Regions from separate parts of the Bacillus sp. N5-665 genome, predicted to be linked through region 2. Evidence: predicted binding sites of a transcription regulator. Region 2 holds the regulator's gene; each other region holds the start of a gene.
The links. The regulator CtsR, encoded in region 2, represses protease genes until heat stress. The targets are predictions, from matches to a motif close to ATGGTCAATAAAGGTCAAACA.
Positions count from the first base shown of each region.

Region 1: the regulator CtsR is predicted to act here: its motif matches at 882-902, upstream of clpB (ATP-dependent chaperone ClpB).
Region 3: the regulator CtsR is predicted to act here: its motif matches at 1,079-1,099, upstream of clpP (ATP-dependent Clp endopeptidase proteolytic subunit ClpP).

Region 1 covers NZ_CP093325.1:4,367,354-4,369,615, reverse strand. Annotated here, with positions in the region: gene MNO09_RS25030 (Cof-type HAD-IIB family hydrolase) at 1-36, opposite strand, end outside; gene MNO09_RS25025 (YjzC family protein) at 529-708, shown strand; gene clpB (ATP-dependent chaperone ClpB) at 920-2,262, shown strand, end outside.
Region 2 covers NZ_CP093325.1:5,427,389-5,429,650, forward strand. Annotated here, with positions in the region: gene mcsB (protein-arginine kinase McsB) at 1-140, opposite strand, end outside; gene mcsA (protein-arginine kinase activator protein McsA) at 145-693, opposite strand; gene ctsR (transcriptional regulator CtsR) at 866-1,327, opposite strand; rRNA gene rrf (5S ribosomal RNA) at 1,535-1,650, opposite strand; rRNA gene MNO09_RS30450 (23S ribosomal RNA) at 1,699-2,262, opposite strand, start outside.
Region 3 covers NZ_CP093325.1:364,496-366,757, forward strand. Annotated here, with positions in the region: gene MNO09_RS04035 (HPr family phosphocarrier protein) at 1-203, shown strand, start outside; gene clpP (ATP-dependent Clp endopeptidase proteolytic subunit ClpP) at 451-1,032, opposite strand; gene MNO09_RS04045 (DUF421 domain-containing protein) at 1,274-2,143, opposite strand; gene MNO09_RS04050 (DUF1657 domain-containing protein) at 2,164-2,262, opposite strand, start outside.

The sequences.
Region 1 (2,262 bases), 1.1 Mb from region 2:
GTCTAAGTCTAATGCGATTAAATGCTGTTTATTCATAATTTCACCTCTTATAATAATTTTTTTGTTTCTATCTGTATTTCCGTTTTTAATATGCAGAAATAAGAGGTTAAACTGGGTGAGAACACCAAAGATGGAAAGTTCACTATATATCCATCTTACGTCGCAAAGTGCTGCGGTGTCTACTATTTCTCGCTGGAAATTAAGAAAAGTCAATATCTTTTTAGAAAGTTCAAACAATGTTTCTTTCATTATGTACAAATTGTGAAAAGGGTTACATTGCTCGTATGATGAGGCTTATAATGAATATGTAATCTTCTCGTATATGTTTGACTCTCCTTTGAAGCTGGCCTATAGTAGGTTGGTTTCTTTTTTTTCTACAAATAGGAAAGAAATCCCTTCCTATGCTTGTGTCATTCATGTATATGTACGAGAACGAAATGTAGTACTTGTTTCCTAAACATGACAGAAAAGCTTTCTTTTAAAATGGATATACTAATGAGGCAAAGACGTCATGGAAGGAGAATGGAAATGGGACAAAATCGCAGGTTTCGTTCTGGACAAAAAGCGCCAAACGATGGCATTTACGTAGAAATTGGTGAAACAGGAAGTATGGTAAAAGATCCGCAAATGGTGAAATTAACTGCGGGTGAAAAGTTTCCAGATAACGCGAATCATAACCGTCAGTGGACGTATAAAAGAAAACCGTAACAGAAGCCGCAATCATTATTGCGGCTTTTTTGTCGTTACAAATTATAATTTCATTTACCGTATATTTTTCAACTGTATAATGAATGTTCCCTTTTTCTTTTTCCAATAATAAGTTTGAAAATACATAAGCAAAATTATTGTATAAAAAAGTCAGTTGGCGTATAATCAAATCAAAGGTCAAAGAAAGTCAAACATTTGGGGGACTGTAAAGATGGACTTAAATCAAATGACAACAAAAACACAAGAGGCGATTATGAGTGCCCAATCTTTAGCGGTATCTCATCATCATCAAGAAGTAGATACTATTCATCTCTTGTTTACATTATTAGAAGAGCAAGATGGGTTAGCAGTGCGTATTTTTCAAAAAATGAATGTCGATATAGAAGCGTTAAAGCAAGGCGCCGAAAGTTTAATTAAGAAAAAACCTTCTGTAACGGGAAGCGGTGCAGAAGTAGGGAAATTATATATAACAGGTGCTCTGCAACAACTACTTGTAAGAGCAGGAAAAGAAGCAGAGAAATTGCAAGATGACTACATTTCAGTTGAACATGTATTGCTTGCTTTTTCAGAAGAAAAAGGCGATATAAATCAATTACTTACAAGATTTCACATTACAAAAGATAACTTATTACAGTCTTTAATGACAGTTCGGGGGAATCAAAGAGTGACTAGTCAAAATCCAGAAGCAACTTATGAAGCGTTAGAAAAATATGGTCGTGATTTAGTGGCGGAAGTGAGAGCAGGGAAAATTGATCCTGTTATCGGTCGCGATAGTGAAATTCGACGTGTAATCCGCATTCTTTCACGTAAAACGAAAAACAACCCGGTTTTAATTGGTGAACCCGGTGTTGGTAAAACAGCAATCGTTGAAGGATTAGCACAGCGTATTGTGAAGAAGGATGTACCAGAAGGATTAAAAGATAGAACAATCTTCGCATTAGATATGAGTGCACTTGTAGCTGGAGCGAAATTCCGTGGTGAGTTTGAAGAGCGTCTGCAAGCTGTATTAAATGAAATTAAAAAGAGTGAAGGCCGCATTTTATTATTCATTGATGAACTTCACACAATCGTCGGCGCTGGTAAAACAGAAGGTGCGATGGACGCAGGAAATATGTTAAAACCGATGCTTGCGCGCGGTGAACTGCATTGTATCGGGGCGACAACGTTAGATGAGTATCGTAAATATATTGAGAAAGATCCAGCGCTAGAAAGACGTTTCCAACAAGTATTAGCAGAAGAACCAACTGTTGAAGATACAATTTCCATTTTACGTGGTTTAAAAGAGCGCTTTGAAATTTATCACGGTGTAAATATTCATGACCGCGCGATTGTAGCAGCATCCGTTTTATCAGATCGATATATTTCGGATCGTTTCTTACCAGATAAAGCGATTGATCTTGTTGACGAAGCGTGCGCAACGATTCGAACAGAGATTGATTCTATGCCAACAGAATTAGATGAAGTAACGCGTCGTATTATGCAGTTAGAAATTGAAGAAGCGGCTCTTGGAAAAGAGAAGGACTTTGGTAGCCAAGAACGCCTGAAAACGTTGCA
Region 2 (2,262 bases):
TCGTTTTGCATAGTAGAGAATTGATATTTTTTAAAATTACGAGCCAAACGAATTCGACTACTTAAAACAATATCAGAATCAGGGCCATCCCCCTTCATCCATGGACTAATCGCTTCATTCATAATTTTGTCCAGTGACATAGAACTATTCCCCCTCTCTATGCTCACTAAGCTGATTTTCAAGACCTCGAATGTTATCCCTTACTTCAGCAGCTTTCTCAAACTCCTCTTTCTGTACGTATTGTTTCAGAATGAGTTTTAGTTCATCTAATTCTTTCTTTAAGTGAAGATTTCCTTCTATACGTTCCGGAATTTTTCCACAATGATCTGTATGTCCGCCGTGCAGACGTTTTAATAATGGCTTTAAATGTTCCTTAAATGTATCGTAACAAGAAGCACATCCAAACCGTCCCACCTTTGTAAATTGCTCATATGTCATCTTACAATCTGGACACCTTAATATACTTGTATTCGAAAGCCCGTTTTGTCCTTCTTCAAACATTGTTGATTCATCGTGTAATAACCCAGCAAATAAATCATGGAATGAAAAGTTAGACTGCGGTGATTGAAAGAAAGACGTATAGCCACTTTGTTCTGCACATTGCTCACAAAGATGAACTTCCGTCTTCTTTTCGTTGATTACTTTTGTATAATGTAAAGTTGCTGGTCTTATATTACAGTTTTGACAAGTCATCACTATCCCCACCTTTACAATAGGAACGATCTATCTGATAGTACTTTTCATACATTACTAGATTGTTCACTTTCCTTTACTTGTTTAAATAAAAGTGCGTGTTCTTTTTCAAAACCTCTACAATATTTAACTGCCTTATCTCTTAGTTATTATTCTTTTACAAAAGCTATATTTATTTATATTTCAGTGTTCTTAACATTGCGCATAATATTCGAGCCCTAAGTTCATCTCGAGAAGGAACATCCATTGATAATACAGAACGATCTAGTACACTTAACATAAGTTTAGCTTCACGATTTGTTATGATTCCCTCTTCTATTAAACGTATAATCATACTCTCTGCATTCCCTTGCGCAACGCTATGATCAATCATATGAAGCATTTGATCGATCATGTCTATATCGTCATGCAGTTTGACTTTTATAATGCGAATGTAACCTCCTCCACCACGTTTACTTTCTACTACAAATCCTCTTTCTAACGTAAAACGGGTATTGATTACATAATTGATTTGAGATGGTACGCACTCGAATCGATCCGCAATCTCATTTCTTTTGATTTCAATCACATTATTATTACTTAAGTCAATAACTTGCTTTAGATATTGCTCAATGATATTAGATATATTTCTCATTTATCCGCCACCTTTATTGACTTTGACTATCTTTGACTTTAATTATATACGTATTAATAAAATTTGCAACTCTTTTGCTTATTCACTATCCTAGCCACATTCCCCTGTATTTAATCAAAATAATAATTATTTAAACACATTTTTTAATTACTATGGATTATAAAAGAAAACACGAAAAAACACGAGTCATTTGACTCGTGTTTAGTTGCTTGGCGACGTCCTACTCTCACAGGGACAAGGTCCCAACTACCATCGGCGCTAGAGAGCTTAACTTCCGTGTTCGGTATGGGAACGGGTGTGACCTCTCTGCCATCATCACCAAACTATGAAGGCATATTCCTTCAAAACTAGATAACATTGCTACATATTATATGGTTAAGTCCTCGATCTATTAGTATTCGTCAGCTCCACATGTCACCATGCTTCCACCTCGAACCTATCAACCTGATCATCTTTCAGGGATCTTACTAGCTTACGCTATGGGAAATCTCATCTTGAGGGGGGCTTCATGCTTAGATGCTTTCAGCACTTATCCCTTCCGCACATAGCTACCCAGCTATGCCCTTGGCAGAACAACTGGTACACCAGCGGTGCGTCCATCCCGGTCCTCTCGTACTAAGGACAGCTCCTCTCAAATTTCCTACGCCCACGACGGATAGGGACCGAACTGTCTCACGACGTTCTGAACCCAGCTCGCGTACCGCTTTAATGGGCGAACAGCCCAACCCTTGGGACCGACTACAGCCCCAGGATGCGATGAGCCGACATCGAGGTGCCAAACCTCCCCGTCGATGTGGACTCTTGGGGGAGATAAGCCTGTTATCCCCGGGGTAGCTTTTATCCGTTGAGCGATGGCCCTTCCATGCGGAACCACCGGATCACTAAGCCCGACTTTCGTCCCTGCTCGACTTGTAGGTCTCGCAGTCAAGCTCCCT
Region 3 (2,262 bases), 460 kb from region 2:
CACGTCCGGCTGCGTTGTTTGTACAAGAGGCCAATCGCTTTCATGCGGATATCTTCATCGAGAAAGATGGAAAGACAGTGAATGCAAAGAGCATAATGGGGATTATGAGCTTAGCAATTGGAACTGGTAGCATGATAACAATTACAACAGAAGGTTCAGATGCAGAAGAAGCTTTAGAAGCATTAGCTGCATATATACAATAAGAAGCTATCGCGCATGTGCGATAGCTTTTTTGTTTTGTTGTTTGGTGTTTGTCTGTGGGGGTATGCACGTGCGGAGGTTTGACCATAAAAAAGCGCCCTATTATAGGGCGCTTCCGCTTTAAATGTATCCAGCTCCAGCGGCTAGAATCTCCGGTCGTTTCGCCCCTTCATTCGAGGCAAAAAGCGCCTCGGAATCAGGGGCTCCATCGTCCTGCGATTCTGAACGAGCCGCTTCCGCTTTTAAGTATTAACGATTTGTAAAGATCTTATCGATTAAGCCGTATTCTAGAGCTCTTTCAGCTGTCATGAAGTTGTCGCGGTCTGTGTCGCGTTGTAGTACTTCAAGTGGTTGACCTGTGCGGTCAGCAAGAATTTGGTTTAGTTTTTCACGTAAGAATAGGATACGTTTTGCAGCGATTTCGATTTCAGTCGCTTGACCTTGTGCTCCACCAAGTGGTTGGTGAATCATTACTTCACTGTTTGGAAGTGCATAACGTTTTCCTTTTTCACCTGCTGCAAGTAAGAATGCACCCATAGATGCAGCCATACCGATACAGATTGTTGATACTTGTGGTTTAATAAATTGCATTGTATCGTAAATTGCCATACCTGCTGTGATAGAACCACCAGGGCTATTGATGTAGATGTGAATATCTTTTTCTGGATCTTGAGATTCCAAGAATAAAAGCTGGGAAACGATTGAGTTAGCTACGTTGTCATCAATTGCACTACCAAGCATAATGATGCGGTCTTTTAATAGTCGAGAGTAAATATCGTAAGCGCGTTCTCCACGATTTGTTTGTTCAATTACTGTAGGAATTAAATTCATCTGTTATTTCCTCCTTCTAAAGCTTTCTTAGTCTTATAATACAATTATGGTCAATAAAGGTCAAACGAAACCACTTTAAATCAAAAAAATATGTAGTTGTACCATGAATTATTCGCTATGTTTTTGAAATTCCCTGCTTATGTATCTTCAACATCATAACCGAATTACATAAATTTAAACGTCATGAAAGCTGCATACAAAAAGAAAAGAACGCCTTTTTACTGAAGCGTTCTTTCGATATCTAATCTTTTAAAAGATAGGTTACTTTATTTAAAATCTTTTCGATGTGTTTTGCGTTTTTACTATACATTTCGCTTGCTGATTTCGACTTTGTTTCTAGGGAAAATAGTTCAAGATCAGCATGACATTTTTTTAAAGATGCTAATAATAAAGGCTTGTTTTGAGGAGAAGGCATTTGTAGTTTGTCATTATAAATGTCGATAGTAAGTTGTCCGTATGAATCCACTTGACCGAGAAAGACATTTTCAATAACAACACCGAGCTTTTCTAGTTCAGAATGTAACCAAGCACGGTTATGTCCACTAGAGGATAGAGGTTCATCTAAGACATTGCCATCCATAATAACAGTTTGCGGTTCTTTTTCATTTGGTACTTTTAACCCGATGTCTTTTGCTGTAAGTGGCTGAGAATCTTTCTTTAATAATACATTTAATTCTCCGCTCGGTTCTAAGACAGCAAATTCGACTTCAGCTATACTGAATGCACCATTTCCTCTAAGAAGTTCAAGTAATTCATCACTTGTATATTTCTCTTTCTTTAAATTATCCTCAAGTACTTTGCCGTCCTTTATTAAAACGGTAGACTTTCCTTCAAAAAAGTCTCTAGCAGTTTTGTTTTTTAAGGAAAGAATTCCAACGAAAAAAGGTACCGAGGCGAAAATAAGTATGGCAAAGACACCATGGAAAAACTTTTGATCAAGCCCTGTAGATATTTGAGCAGCGATATCACCGATTGTCATTCCCGCTATGTATTCAAAAAAGGAAAGTTGAGAGATTTGTCTTTTTCCTAAGCATTTTGTAATAGTGAATAAAATAATTAATATGAATACAGAGCGAAGGATGACAAGTGTCCATTCCGGCAGGTGAGACATAGTCATTTCCTCCAGTCTACTTAAAACCCTTTATATTGAGGTTCTTCGCGTTCTAATACTGAAACTCTATTCTGTAAATCAGCGATGATGCTGTCCATTTCTAACATACATTCATGAAA